Regions from separate parts of the Mesorhizobium sp. M1338 genome, predicted to be linked through region 3. Evidence: predicted binding sites of a transcription regulator. Region 3 holds the regulator's gene; each other region holds the start of a gene.
What was found. The regulator PhoB, encoded in region 3, activates phosphate uptake and scavenging genes when phosphate is short. The targets are predictions, from matches to a motif close to TGTCATNNANCTGTCAT.
Positions count from the first base shown of each region.

Region 1 (5,100 bases), on a different contig from region 3:
ACGTTCCCTCGCCGCAACCTTGGCCGCCTGCTTCTCGGCCTTCTTGGCCGCTTTCTGGCGGTCGCGTTCCTTGCGTTCCTGATCGTAATTTGGTGGTCGCGCCATATCGGCTCCTTTTCACTGCTGGACCGGTTCGTCGTTTCACGGAAACGCAGAATCGCTCCATCTCTTTGTTTGACGCAATCCCCTAGGGAAAGCGCTACGCGCTTTTCCCGGGAAAACCGTTTCACACTTTTCCTGGAATTGCTTTTAGCGGCTCTGACCCTGCCTAGGAGCATTAGCCGTCAAACACAACAGCTGAAGCGATAGTGCCGGCCGTTGGCGTCGATGATGGTCCGGGGCTTGCAAGATGCGCGGCACAATGGTGTAGGGGGAGCCGGGGCGCTGAGATGGCGCGATCTGCCGTTTGTTTTGATAGTGAATTATGGCCACCATACAACGAACGACGGCAAGGGTTTTCTACTATGCGCGAAACGTCTTGCGCGATATCGCACCGCAGGCTCTCTTCCGTTGGCGGTTGGCGGGCCGTCTCGAACGGGCCAGGCTCTCGGATGAAGCGGTGCGGCGGCGGCTGAATTACTATAACGAGTTGCAGGACGCGTTTTCGCCCAGCCCGGCGGCGGTGCGTCTCGACAATTTGCCCCCCACGCCGACCATGTACTATTACGACCTCAGGGAGTTCGCCCGCTATTTTGACCCGGCGTTGCTCGTCGACGTCGAATTCGGCGACGTCATCGAGGTGCCGAAGGTGCCGACGCTCGTCAAGGATCGGCCGATCCGCGCCGACAACGGCAATGCGGTCATCATGAAATTCAACAAGTTCCGACACTTCCACATGCCGGCCGACGCAATTGCCTTCGCCGACAAGCGCCCGGTGGTGGTCTGGCGCGGCGACCTCAACAATCCGAAACGGACGAGGTTCCTGGACGCCGTGCGCGATCTGCCGTTCTGCGACGCCGGGTCACACAAGTCGTACGCGCCGGCTGAGTACAGCAAGCCTTTTCTCAGCATCAGCCAACAGCTGCGTTACCGCTACATCGTCTCGCTCGAAGGCAACGACGTTGCGACCAACCTCAAATGGATCCTGAATTCGAATTCACTCTGCCTGATGCCGTCGCCGACATACGAGACATGGTTCGCGGAAAAGCAACTTGAGGCTGGTGTCCACTATGTGCCGCTCGAAGCGGATTTCTCCAACCTTGCGGAACGCGTGGCATATTTCGAGCGGCATCCGGCCGAGGCGGAACGCATTATCGCCGCGGCCAACGCCTATTGCCGCCAATTCTCCAACGAGCAGGCCGAACAGGCGATTTCCCTGCTCGTCCTCTACAAATACTTTGTCCTCAGCGGCCAGATCGACCCTGATCCCGAGGTCTGGCGATTTATCCAGGGTTAATGCATGTCGCCCAAAAGTGGTCCCGGTTTTGGGAGAACGACATGCATGAAAACGAAGATCTAAAGCGCGGTGCCTCAAACGCGACGCGCTTCAGGACGTCGCGTGCCTCGGGGCCCGCTCGTCAGATGCCGCTGCGGTCAAGAACCAGATCGGCGGGGCCGAAGCGGTCCTTTGCCGTCAGCTGCTGGTGCCAGTAGGGATAGAGCAAAGGCGGCCGGCTGACCGCGTCGAGGCGACCGCGTTCCTCGCCGGTGAGCACCAGGCTTGCCGCCGCGATGTTGTCCCTGAACTGCGTTTCGGTCCTGCCGCCGATCACCAGCGAGGAGACCGCAGGTCGGCCGAGCAGCCAGGCCAATGCCACCTGCGCCGCCGAAACGCCGCGTTGCGTGCCGATCTCGACAAGCACGTCGACGATCCGCCACAGCCGGTCCTCGTCGCGGATCGGCGGTTCGGACCAGCCGGCAAGCTGGCGGGCGGTGGGGCTGTCGCGGCGGTATTTGCCGGACAGCAATCCGCCGGCAAGCGGGCTCCAGACCAGAACGCCCAGCCCCTGGTCGACGGAAATCGGCAGCAATTCATATTCCGCCTCGCGCGCTTCCAGCGTGTAGTGGATCTGCTGGGTGACGAAGCGTGGCTGGTGATGGCTGTCGCTGATGCCGAGCGCCTTCATCACCTGCCAGCCGGAATAGTTGGAACAGCCGACATAGCGGATCTTGCCCTGGGCAACCAGCGTGTCGAGCGCGGCGATGGTTTCCTCCAGCGGTGTCACGCCATCCCATTCGTGCAGGAAGTAGATGTCGATGACGTCGGTCTTGAGCCGCTTCAGGCTCTTCTCGCATTCGCGGATCAGGTGATGACGCGACAGGCCTTCATCGTTCGGACCGTTGCCGATCCGCATCCGCGCCTTGGAGGCGATCAGCACGTCGCCCTTGCGCTTGCCGCCGAGCGCTTCGCCGATGATCTCTTCCGAAATGCCGTTCGAATAGACATTGGCGGTGTCGATGACGTTGATGCCGGCATCGATGCAGAGATCGATCATCCGGCGCGCCTCGTCGAGATCGGTCTTGCCGACAGCCGAAAACGCGCCGGCGCCGCCGAAAGTCATCGTGCCCATGGTCAGCGTCGAAACCTTCAGGCCGGAACGGCCGAGAGTGCGGTATTCCATGTCAGTCCTCGCTATTGCATTGGGGAAGGGGCGTTGGGGAAGGCCGCCCCGAATGTGGCCGCTATTTGTAGGACAATTTGAGCGGTTTGTCGCCATGCCACGACAACGGATCGATCATGCCTCACGGGATTTGCAGCGGCGACTTCATGTTCCAGGCTGCAATAAAACCGTCATTGCCGGCCTATATTGAAGTCGGCTCAGGTGTTGGCGCTCCGAGACGCAAGCCAGGGGTTTGGGGCGCGCCGGACGTGGATCGACAGGGCTTGCAGGTGGAGCAGCTGATATGATCGAGCTAAAACAGAATTCTCCTGCCAAGGACTGGCTTGAGGCCGAGCTCGCCGACACGCTCGACGAGGACTATGAGCTCGAAATGTCGGAGCCGGCGCTGTCGATGGAGATCGCCAAGATCTACAAGAACGCGCATCCGCCTTCGATCGATCGCATGCAGTATTTTCGCGACCTGATCACCTTACAGTCCGAACTGATCAAGCTGCAGTCCTGGGTCGCCTACCACAAGAAGAAGCTGGTGGTGATCTTCGAGGGGCGCGATTCGGCCGGCAAGGGCGGCGTCATCAAGCGCATCACCCAGCGGCTCAATCCGCGCATCTGCCGTGTCGTGGCACTGCCGGCGCCGACCGAACGCGAGAAGTCGCAATGGTATTTCCAACGCTATGTCCCGCATCTGCCGGCCGGTGGCGAAATCGTGCTGTTCGACCGCTCCTGGTACAACCGCTCGGGCGTCGAACGGGTGATGGGCTTTGCCCAGCCCGATCAGGTCGAAGAATTCTTCCGCGACGTGCCGGAGTTCGAGCGCATGCTGGTTCGCTCGGGCATCACCGTGGTCAAATACTGGTTCTCGATCACCGACGAGGAACAGCAGATGCGCTTCCTGATGCGCATCCACGATCCGATGAAGCAGTGGAAACTGTCGCCGATGGACCTGCAGTCGCGCATCCGCTGGGAACAGTACACCAAGGCCAAGGAAGAGACCTTCATCCGCACGAACATCCCGGAAGCCCCTTGGTTCATCGTCGAAGGCAACGACAAGAAGCGGGCGCGACTGAACTGCATCGATCACCTGCTCAAGCAGATGCCGTATGAAGAGGTGCCGCACGAGGAGATCACGCTGCCGGAGCGCGTCTTCAACCCCGAATACGAGCGCCAGACCCTGCCGCGCGAGCTCTACGTTCCGGAGAAGTACTGAAGGTTCTCCCTTCTCCCCGTCACTATACGGGGAGAAGGTGCCGGCAGGCGGATGAGGGGCAGCGCTGACTTAGACAGTTGAACTCGGTGAAATCGCTGCATGGGCGAAACTTATTCTGCCCCCATATTGCCATCGGTGGCATTCTCGGCAACACAATATTCAACATTCAACCGATTGCGCCGCCCCTTGCCCTGCCGGGCATTTCTCCCCGTATAGTAACGGGGAGAAATGGGCCTGCACCGAAGGTTTCGCCACCTTGATAACCTCGGGGCTCAAGCACGCTTGATGACGACGTGCGTGGCGAGCGGCGTCGCAACCTGCTCGCTGCAGACATAGCCGAGCTTGACCATGTCGAGGCCGGCAAAAAGGTTCTCGCCCGCGCCGAGCAGCACCGGCGCGATCGCCAGATGCATCTCGTCGATCAGCTTCTCCTGGAGATATTGCTGGATGGTGGCGACGCCGCCGCCCACCCGCACGTCCTTGCCGTCCGCCGCTGCTTTTGCCTGTTCAAGCGCCGAATGGATGCCGTCGGTGATGAAATAAAAGGTCGTGCCGCCCTCCATGACGATCGGTTCGCGCTTGTGGTGGGTCAGCACGAAAACCGGCACGTGATAGGGCGGGTTGTCGCCCCACCAGCCTTTCCAGCTATCGTCAGGCCATTCGCCGCGGATCGGCCCGAACATGTTGCGGCCGAGGATCCAGGCGCCGACATTCTCGAAGCTGCGCGCCGCGAAGTTCTCGTCAGTCCCGTCCGCGCCGCCTTCCTCGCCAAACATCTTGCGGAAGGTGCGGGTGCTAAAGGCCCATTTGTGCAGGGATTCCCCGCCGACACCGAGCGGATTTTGCAGGTCCTGATCAGGACCTGCGCCGTAGCCGTCGAGCGACAGGCTGAAAGCGTTGACACGTAGTTTGGACATGCGAGCCTCCTCGATAACCAGTTGTATTTTGCAAGCAGTTGTTTCGTAGCAGACTGATTGCGAATTGCAAGCGGTATTTTTAGGGCGACGATCGGACTGTCGGCTCTGAAGACAAGCCAGCAGCCTCGCCGGCGAGAACCCGCCGTTGCTGCCGCGCTAGTTACATGTGCGGAGAAGAAAGATCCGGCGAATCGGTTCGATCCGGCGCACTGCCATCAGAATATGCGCATAGCAGATCGTTCGATATCGGCCTTCAACATGGGATTGAGGCTGTCGCGGGTGGTGATATCGATCTCCGCTGACATCTTCTCTTCAAGAAATTGCTTGATGCCGACCAGATCGATCAGCGAAAAGCGCCTTCCAGGATCATAATCGATGAAGAGGTCGAGATCGCTGTCGGCCCCTGCGTCGCCCCGCA
Region 1 covers NZ_JAMYLL010000052.1:9,581-14,680, reverse strand. The annotation lists gene NKH19_RS28395 (hypothetical protein) at 1-105, opposite strand, end outside; gene NKH19_RS28390 (glycosyl transferase family 90) at 425-1,396, shown strand; gene NKH19_RS28385 (aldo/keto reductase) at 1,518-2,561, opposite strand; gene ppk2 (polyphosphate kinase 2) at 2,845-3,765, shown strand; gene NKH19_RS28375 (dihydrofolate reductase family protein) at 4,038-4,682, opposite strand; gene NKH19_RS28370 (nucleotidyltransferase family protein) at 4,898-5,100, opposite strand, start outside.
Region 1: the regulator PhoB is predicted to act here: its motif matches at 2,719-2,735, upstream of ppk2 (polyphosphate kinase 2).

Region 2 (5,100 bases), on a different contig from region 3:
CAATCCAGATGTTCCGGCCAACACGGTGGTCCAGGTCGTGCAGCCGGGCTATTCGATCGGCGATCGGGTGCTGCGACCGGCCATGGTCGGCGTCGCCAAGGGCGGCCCGAAGCTAGCCGCCGCTGAAGCGCCGGTCGAGCCGGGGCCGGTGAACGAACAGGCCGAGAAGGATGCGTGAGGTAGGGAATAGGGAATAGGCAGTAGGCAGTAGGCAATAGGGAAACTGGGGCAGTCGTATCAATCGAGCGGCTTCGTGCTATTCATACTGCCTAATTCCTAATTCCTACTGCCTCACGCCCATGAACCTCATCGCGCTTCTCGACTATGCCGGTGTCGCCGTCTTCGCCGCGACCGGGGCGCTTGCGGCTTCGCGCAAGCAACTCGACATTATCGGTTTCCTGTTCCTGGCCAGCGTCACCGGAATAGGCGGCGGCACGCTTCGCGACGTCATCCTCAACCTGCCAGTTTTCTGGGTCGCCAACTCCAGCTATGTGCTGATCTGCGCCGTGGTTGCGGTGCTGGTCTTCTTCAGCGCGCATCGTGTCGAATCGCGCTGGAAATGGCTGCTCTGGCTTGACGCCATCGGGCTCGCCGCCTTTTCGGTGATGGGCGCCGCCAAGGGACTGGCGATTACCGGTTCGCCTGTCGTCTCCGTCATCACCGGCGTGCTCACCGCCACTTTCGGCGGCATTCTGCGCGATCTCCTGGCCGGCGAGCCATCGGTTCTGCTCAGGCCCGAAATCTACGTCACGGCAGCCCTTGCGGGTGCCGGCCTCTATACACTTGGCGATCTTGCCGGACTGCCGCCGCTCGCCTCGGACCTCGCCGGTTTTGCGGCGGCGTTCCTTGTGCGTGGCGGCGCACTCAAATTCGGCTGGTCGTTTCCGTCCTACAAAAGCCGACCCGGCCGGCGGCCGGAAGATATTCCGTGAGAGAAGTGAATGGTGAATGGTGAATAGTGAATGGCAATTAGAACGGGGTGTAACTCCCACCATTCACCATTCACCATTCACCATTCACCACTTTACGCAGCGAAGCGTTGAGCTTCCCCGCCATAATAATTGACGTAGCGGGCGCCGATTTCCTTGACCGGCATGACGACGAAGACGTCGACCGTCGAGAATTCGCGGTCGATGACGCAGCCATCGCCGATGCGCGCGCCAACGCGCAGATAACCCTTGACCAAGGGCGGCATCGCCGCGATCGCCGCCTTGGTGTTGACCGCCTCGATCGGCATCAGGTCCATCGAGCAGTAACGCCCGGACACCGCGCGCACATCCCAGGCCGAATTCGTCCGGCAGTGGTGGGCGAGGTAGGTGAGTGCCTCGGCATGCGCCGCCGGCACCGTGCCGTGGAAGGAAGCGCAACCGGTCATCACACCGATTTCGTAGTGGTTGATGTAAGCCCAGATGCCTTGCCACAGCGCCTCGATGGTGCGCTTCGAGCGGTATTCCGGCAAAACGCAGGAGCGGCCCAGTTCGAGAAAGCGCTGGCCGGGGTGACGGGCGATGAGCTTGGTCAGCTCGAATTCACCTTCGGAATAGAACCCTCCGGCCGTGGCCGCGATTTCTTGCCGCAGCAACCGATAGGTGCCGACGATGCGGCGATGTTCGGGGCCGGAAAGCGTCGTGTCCAAAACCAGCAGATGGTCGCAGAGCGGGTCGAAGCGGTCGGCATCACGGCGGTCGTGGGCCTGGAACAGATCCTTCCTGGCGCCAAGTTCGTCGTAGAACACCCGGTAGCGCACTTCCTGCGCGGCCGCGATCTCGGCCTCGTTGCGAGCGAGCCGCACTTCAAGATTGCCTATACGGCCCAGTGCCGCGCCCTTTATGACGGAATCGACTTTACATCCGGCAAGCAAGGCGCTGCTGGCGTTCGGCCGAGTGTCACATTCCGGCATAACTGTATGCACGAGTGATTCTCCTTCGAGCCATCCCTCTTGGCACGGGGATACGGTGTAGGTGCAACAGGATTGTGACAGTACCGTGATACGACGTCGTGGGCAATACTTCGTCGGCTGGCGAATAGGATCAACCGGCTCCTTTACGTGAGCGCGCGGCCTGAAATGGGCGGGTGGAAAACTCAGGCCGCGACGACCTGTCCCTCGACGGCATTGACCAGCGCCTCGGGGTCGAGCGGCTTGGTGACAAAGCCGCTGGCGCCATGAGCCAACACCGCATGGCGGGTCTTTTCCTGGCTGTCGGCCGACAGCACCATGATCGGCACCGGCGGCACGGCGGTTTCTTCCTCATGGCGGCGGATGGCGGCAATCGCGTCCAGTCCGTCCATGACCGGCATGTGCAAATCCATCAAAATCACGTCGAAGCGGTGGTTGTGCCCGGCGCCGGTGACAGCCTCGACGGCGGCCTTGCCGTTGCCGACCACCTTGACGCGATGCCCGGCCTTCAGCAGCGTGGCGCGGGCCAGCATGGCATTGATGTCATTGTCCTCGGCGATCAGCACCGACAGGCCGCGCTGGCGGTTGCCGACGGCGCGAAGCGCCGGCGCGCCACGCTTTTCCGGCTGCGGCTGGACGAGGCTGGGAGCATGGCTGCTCAACAGCACACGCAGAAGCGTTCCGCCACGTACCGGCCTGGCCAGGAAGGTTGCGTAGCCGCCGGCGCGGAACTCGCCAAGCATGCCGCGATCGGTCGGCGCGATCAGCGTGATGGCCTCGCAGTCGGAAAAACCGCTCTGGCGCAGGCGCTTGAGCAACCTGCCGTCGCTTTCTTCCATGGCCGCATCGATCAGAAGCGCATCACAGCCAGCGGCGAAGGGCGCGGCCTGCGCGGCGGTGGTGGCGATGTCGACCGTGCCGCCATTGGCGCGGATGGTGCGGGCGATGGCGTCGGCCTCGACGGCGTTTTTCGACAGGATCACCGCGCGTCTGCCAGAGAGTGCGTTCTGCCGGCCCTGCGGCGCTTCTGTGGCCGCTATCGCCGGGATCTCGAAGACGAACTCGGATCCCTGGCCGAGCCGGCTGGATACCGAGATCGTGCCGCCCATGGCGGCCACCAGGCGTTTGGAGATGGCAAGGCCGAGGCCGGCCCCGCCATGCGTACGCGTCGACGTGCCGTCGGCTTGCTCGAACTCCTCGAAAATACGGTCCAGGTCCTCATCATGCAGGCCCGAACCGGTATCGGCGATGGTGAAGCATATGCGGTCGGTGGTTTCGGTGCGCGCTCGCGCAATGCTCACCAGCACGCCGCCGCTGTCGGTGAACTTGATGGCGTTGCCGATAAGGTTGAGCAGCACCTGCCTGACCTTGCCCGGATCGGCGGTGATCAATTGCGGCACGTCGGGTTCGACATGGCAGCCCAGCCCGATATCCTTGGCGAAGGCGCGCGCGGCCAGCAATTCGACGATGTTGTCGGCGATCTCGCGCACCGACATCGGCTGCGGCTCCGGGTCGAAGCGCCCGGCTTCGATCTTGGAGTAGTCGAGCAGATCCTCGATCAGGGCAAGCAATGCGCTGGCCGAGGTTGAGACGGCGCCGACATAGGTCTGCTGTTCCGGCGACAGGCTGGTGTCGGCCAGTAGCCTGGCCATGCCCATGATGCCGTTCATCGGCGTGCGAATTTCATGGCTGACGGTGGCGAGGAAACGCGATTTGGCCTGGCTGGCGTACTCGGCTCGTTCGCGTGCGGTGATCAGCGAGGATTCGGCGCGTTTGCGGGCGGTGATGTCGCGGGCGATGGCGCGATGCGAAACGGCGCCGCTGTCCTTGTCACGCACCGACAGTTCGATCCACGAGAACCAACGCGGGCCGCTAGGCGTATTGATGGCGACATCGGTGGAACTCAGGCATTCATGGTCGGAAAAGGCGGCATCGGGAACGATGCCGACCTCGATGCCAAGTTCCGCCAGGGTCTTGCCGGCAAGGTCGCGCTGATCGGTTTCGACGAGATCGGCGAAAACCTTGTTGGCATAGACGATGTAGCCGTCGCGGTTGCGGTGAATGACGAGGTCGCCGAGCGCATCGATCAGGCCGCGAAAGCGCTCATCGCTCTCCTGCATTTCCCACATGCGATCGGCTAGCGTCTCGATCTCGGCGCGGCTGCGGGCAGTGGTTTCGTCAAGAAGGGCCGCGGTGCGGTGCTCGCTCCGCATGGCGCGCAGATGCATGGCAAGGCCGGCAAGGCCGGTTGCCAGCAATGCGATGCTGATGAAGACCGGTGCCCCGGTCAGGTGCGCCAGGCCTGCCAGCACGATGATGGCGACGAAGGCCAGGAACGGAAGCCCTTCGCGCCTGGCGGGCTCGGGCTCGGGCACCAATGGCGGCGCGGCGACAAAGCGCCGCGCCGACGTGGCGTGCACGTCGTGGCCAGTGTCCGCCCTTTGGCTTCCCGATTCCGCGATCATGCGAAATCCTTGCCAGACAGAGATTATGGAAAATTGCGGCGGATCGTTCGAATTTTAGCGGATGGGCGCTTTTGCCGTGGCCGCAACGGATTTGCCATCGTGCGCGGCAATTCCGCCCGCCTTCTCCGGCAGTCGAGCGGGTTCACATGTCCACGACGACGCGGCCGCGTATCTTGCCGTCGACGATGTCGCGCGCGGCATCGATGATGCCGTCGAATCCGATGGTCCTGGACAGGCTGGCGAGCTTCTTCAGATCGAGGTCGGTGCCGATACGCCGCCATGCTTCGAGGCGGACCGCCTTCGGCGCCATCACCGAATCGATGCCGAGCAGCGACACACCACGCAGGATGAAGGGAGCGACGCTGGCCGGCAGGTCCATGCCGCCGGCCAGGCCGCAGGCGGCGACCGCGCCGCCATAGGATGTCATCGACAGCACATTGGCCAGCGTGTGGCTGCCGACGGCGTCGACGCCACCGGCCCAGCGCTCCTTGGCCAGCGGCTTGGCCGGCTGGGCAAGCTCGTCGCGCGATATCACTTCGGCGGCGCCAAGGTTGATCAAATAGGGGCTTTCGGCGTTGCGACCGGTGGAAGCAATGACATGGTAGCCGAGGCTGGACAGGATCGAGACCGCGACCGAGCCGACGCCGCCGGCCGCCCCCGTCACCACCACCGGGCCGCGATCGGGCAGGATGCCGTGCCGCTCCAGCGCCATGACGCAGAGCATGGCGGTGTAGCCGG
Region 2 covers NZ_JAMYLL010000001.1:69,611-74,710, forward strand. The annotation lists gene grpE (nucleotide exchange factor GrpE) at 1-178, shown strand, start outside; gene NKH19_RS00320 (trimeric intracellular cation channel family protein) at 300-932, shown strand; gene olsB (l-ornithine N(alpha)-acyltransferase) at 1,025-1,900, opposite strand; gene NKH19_RS00330 (response regulator) at 2,083-4,362, opposite strand; gene acuI (acrylyl-CoA reductase (NADPH)) at 4,505-5,100, opposite strand, start outside.
Region 2: the regulator PhoB is predicted to act here: its motif matches at 1,964-1,980, upstream of olsB (l-ornithine N(alpha)-acyltransferase).

Region 3 (5,100 bases):
ATCATCACATTGACGGTTCTCGCGCTCAGCATCGTTGCGCGCAGCCTGACCGGACGCAGAGAGGACAAATGAGCCAGATGTTGTCTCCAGACATGACGATCGCCGCCGAGGCCACCGCCAAGGCCAAGATCGAGGTCAAGAACCTCAACTTCTACTACGGCCAATCGAAGGCGCTGAAGGACATCACGCTGTCCTTGCCGGAGCGCAGCGTCACCGCCTTCATCGGGCCTTCGGGCTGCGGGAAGTCGACGCTGCTGCGCGTCTTCAACCGCATCTATGAGCTTTATCCCAGGCAGACGGCCGACGGTCAGGTGCTGCTCGACGGCCAGAACGTTCTTGACCGCTCGCAGGACCTCAACCTGCTGCGCACCAAGATCGGCATGGTGTTCCAGAAGCCGACGCCATTTCCGATGTCGATCTATGAAAACATCGCTTTCGGCATCAGGCTCTACGAGAAGCTGAGCAAATCCGAGATGGACGGCCGCGTCGAGCAGGCGCTGAAGCGCGCGGCACTCTGGACCGAGGTCAAGGACAAGCTCGACGCCAGCGGCCTCAGCCTCTCAGGCGGCCAGCAGCAGCGGCTCTGCATCGCCCGTACCGTGGCGGTGAAGCCGGAAGTCATCCTGCTCGACGAGCCCGCCTCGGCGCTCGATCCGCTGTCGACCGCCAAGATCGAGGAGCTGATCGACGAGTTGCAAGCCGACTACACGATCGTCATCGTCACCCACAACATGCAGCAGGCGGCGCGCGTGTCGAAGCAGACGGCCTTCATGTATCTGGGCGAGCTGGTCGAGTTCGACCGCACCGAGAAGATCTTCACGTCGCCCCGCGAGAAGCGCACGCAGGACTACATCACCGGCCGCTTCGGCTGAGCTCAGGCATACGAGGAACAGGATCATGAGCGAACACACAGTCGCTTCTTTCGACGAGGATCTCGGTCAGATCAGCAAGCTCATCAGCGACATGGGCGATCTCGCCAGCTCGATGGTCGGCGGTGCGACCAAGGCGCTGTTGAATTCCGACAACGCCTTGGCACAGCGCGTCGTCTCCGACGACGCGATCATGGACGCGCGCCAGCGGGAGCTCGACGACCGCGCCATCACGCTGATCGCCAAGCGGCAGCCGATGGCCGACGATCTGCGCCATGTCGTCGGTTCGATCCGCATGGCCGGCGATCTCGAACGCATCGGCGACCTTGCCAAGAACATCGCCAAGCGCGTCGGCACTGTCGGCCTCAGCGTTACGCCGCGCGACCTTTCGCACTCGATCGATGGAATGGCACAACTGGTGCTGATCCAGGTGCAGGGCGTCATCGAGGAATATGCGGCGCGTGACGCCGCCGCGCTGGCGAAACTGCGTGCCGACGACGAACGCATCGACGTCAAATACACCTCCGTGTTCCGCGAACTTCTCACCTATATGATGGAAGACCCGCGCAACATCACCGCGTGCACGCATCTTTTGTTCTGCGCCAAGAATCTCGAGCGCATCGGCGACCACGTCACCAACATCGCGGAAAATGCCTATTATGTTTTGACCGGCACGCAGCTGCCGGCCAATCGTCCGAAGCAGGACGAGACGACAATGTCCGCGCCGGCGGCATGACGACAGGGGTGACCAGCCGATGATCGCGCCACGCATCATGGTGGTGGAGGACGAGGAGCCGCTAGGCGTGCTGCTCCGTTATAATCTGGAGTCCGAGGGCTATCAGGTCGAGGTGGTGACGCGCGGCGACGAGGCCGAGATCCGGCTGCAGGAGAACGTGCCTGACCTTCTGGTGCTCGACTGGATGGTGCCGGCGGTTTCCGGCATCGAACTCTGCCGACGCCTGCGAATGCGCCCCGAGACCGAGCGGCTGCCGATCATCATGCTGACCGCGCGCGGCGAGGAGAGCGACCGCGTGCGCGGCCTCTCGACCGGCGCCGACGACTATCTGGTCAAGCCTTTCTCGACGCCGGAGTTCATGGCCAGGGTCAAGGCGCTGCTGCGCCGTGCCAAGCCGGAAGTGCTGTCCAGCGTGCTGAAGGTCGGCGACATCGTGCTCGATCGAGAATCGCATCGGGTCTATCGCAAGAAGAGCGAGATCCGGCTCGGGCCGACCGAATTCCGCCTGCTCGAATTCATGATGCGCCATCCCGGCCGCGTGTTCTCGCGCAGCCAGCTGCTCGACAATGTCTGGGGTGAGACGATCTACATCGACGAACGCACGGTGGACGTGCATGTCGGCCGGCTGCGCAAGGCGGTCAACAACGGCCGCATGCCCGACGTCATCCGCACCATTCGAGGTGCAGGCTACGCGATCAGGGAAGATTAATTCCCATCCCATCCCGATAAATCGGAACCCAGGTTCAAGCTCGGTCAGCAGGCGGTCGCCAACGGCCGCGAAGGGTGGAATGTTGCATTCGTCTCATCGGTGGAGAACGAGCATGTGGCGCCCAGGAGCGGTCATCCCATCAGTTTTCGAATGACCGCATTTGGGCCAAGGCGACAGGCGGCTTCTGGCATCCAAAAAGCGATGGCGGACATTCAAGCAGGCGGGATTGAAATCTTTAACCGACCCTTCGCGGTCGTTGCCCGGTCGCAGCGAAACGTCCGCAGCGGAGTGAGCCATGCTGGAATTGATTGTGCGTGGCTAACTGGTCGGTCACTTCACAACTCGATTGCTCTGCGATCTCTCAAACTGCTGTTGTGTCCGGCTGGCCGCGGGAAGAACGGTTCGCGATTAGTCGGTCATAATCGCCATTTTGCCCGTAAAACTCTGCCCTCCAAATCGTGCTCCTTCTAGCGAGGATTGAACTAATGCATTTATCTATATCCGTCAAAGCACGCGACTTTCACATAAATATAGAATTTTATTAAAATTATATTTTTGACGGAGGACGGATTCCTTCTCTTTATTCAGTGTATGTGCGCCGAATGGTCAATATTATCTCGGATCGGATGACGATTCCCTGGAACTATTTCATCCGTTGCAACGTTGCTTGGGAAGCAGTCGCTGGGACTCGTATCGAATGATTTCACCAGGTCGGATACCATGAGGAAGGATTTCTGATGAGCACCGTCGTAAACGCCAAAGGCATCCCTCTTCCCTACACCGGCGCTTCCACTCATTGGTTCTCGGCCACTGGGTCTGGACCGGAACTGCATGGCACCTCCGGCAACGACTCCTTCTGGGGAGACACCGGCGTCAAGGTCACGATCTACGGTGGCGCCGGCGACGACTACTATCACCTCTATTCCACCAACAATAAGGTGGTCGAGGATCCTGGGGCAGGAATCGACACGATCGACACATGGATGAGCTACAAGCTCCCCGACAATTTCGAGAACCTCGTCGTTACCGGCGCCAATCGATATGCGTTCGGAAATGCGTTGGACAACATCATCAAGGGCGGGTCGGGTCATCAGACGCTGGATGGCGGCAAGGGCGACGATGTCCTGATCGGCGGAGACGGCGCCGACACTTTCGCCATCTCTAAAGGAAATGGAAGTGATCTTATCTTCGATTTCGGTGCGACTGATACGGTCCGCCTTAACGGCTATGACTTCACTTCGTTCGATGCCGTCCGTTCACAGATGGTTCAGGTGGAATCAAACGTGATGCTGAACCTCGGATCCGACGAGATCCTGGTGTTCAAGAATACGACCATCGACAAGTTGCAGCCCACCCAGTTCGAGCTGCCGATAGACAAGTCCGGAATGACGCTGTCCTTCTCCGACGAATTTAACACGCTGAGCCTTCGGAACGGACAGGACGGCACCTGGAATTCCAATTTCTGGTGGGGAGCGCCGAACGGCAGCACATTGAGCAGCAATGGCGAGTTGCAATGGTATGTCGACGCCAATTATGGCCCGACGAGTTCCGTCCACCCGTTCAGCGTTGAAAACGGCGTCCTCACCATCACCGCGGCGCAGGCGCCGGAGGACATCAAGCCTCTGATCAACAATTACGAATACACCTCGGGGATCCTGACGACGCACGACACCTTCGCGCAAGCCTATGGCTATTTCGAAATGCGGGCGGACCTGCCCGAAACAGCCGGAGCATGGCCGGCCTTCTGGCTGCTTCCGGAAGACGGATCGTGGCCGCCGGAGCTGGACGTTGTCGAAACGCGCGGCCAGGACCTGAACACGCTCTACATGACGGCGCATACCAATGAGACGGGAGCGCACACGAAGGTTTCGTCCACGGTGAACGTTGCGGACACCGACGGTTTCCACACCTATGGCCTGCTCTGGACGAAGGATGAGCTTGTCTGGACCTACGATGGTGTAAAGGTCGCCCAAGCGGCAACGCCGTCCGACATGCACGACCCCATGTACATATTGGCAAATCTCGCGGTGGGCGGCATTGCCGGCCAGCCTCCTGACCATCTGGCGACGCCGGCGGAGATGAAAATCGACTACATCCGCGCCTATACGCTGGACGACCTGCAGCACCACCCCTTGGACATCGCGGCCGACCATTCGGTCTAAGCGACGCCCTCACGTTGGGGCCATGAGCCGTTGGGAGCGCGGGAATGATTGCACAGTCTGGTCTGCGGGCAGTCTTGAGGCGCGCCATCGTAGATGTCGGTGTTTTCTCGTTCCTCATCAACATCCTGCTATTGGTGATCCCCCTCTATCTCTTGCAGGTCTATGACCGCGTCCTGCTGTCCTCCAGCGTCGAGACGCTTCTCTACCTCTCTGCTATCGCGGTTCTCGCGCTCGCCTTTCTCGGTCTCCTCGATACGATCCGCTCCGTCTACACGCAGCGCGTTGCAGCCACGGTCGACAACAGATTGGGCGCGAGGACATTCGCCGTCTCGCTTGAGGCTAAGTACGCCGGCGGCGCAGCTCTGTCTCCACTGCGCGACCTTGCCTCGGTATGCGCCTTCATCAGGTCACGCGGCGCGGCGGTCTTGTTCGACCTGCCGTTCGCTCCGTTCTTCCTCGCCCTGCTGTACCTCATCCATCCTTTTCTATTTTGGCTTACGCTGACAGGAGTTGCGCTGTTGCTTGCGCTGGTCGTGGCAAATCAGCTTGCCGTCGGCAGGAACGACGCTTTGTCCGCGGAACGTTCGGCTGTCGCCAGCCTGTCGGAGCAGGCCTTTGCCCGCA
Region 3 covers NZ_JAMYLL010000003.1:31,737-36,836, reverse strand. The annotation lists gene pstA (phosphate ABC transporter permease PstA) at 1-72, shown strand, start outside; gene pstB (phosphate ABC transporter ATP-binding protein PstB) at 69-872, shown strand; gene phoU (phosphate signaling complex protein PhoU) at 898-1,605, shown strand; gene phoB (phosphate regulon transcriptional regulator PhoB) at 1,625-2,314, shown strand; gene eglC (endo-1,3-1,4-beta-glycanase EglC) at 3,052-4,476, shown strand; gene NKH19_RS03945 (type I secretion system permease/ATPase) at 4,521-5,100, shown strand, end outside.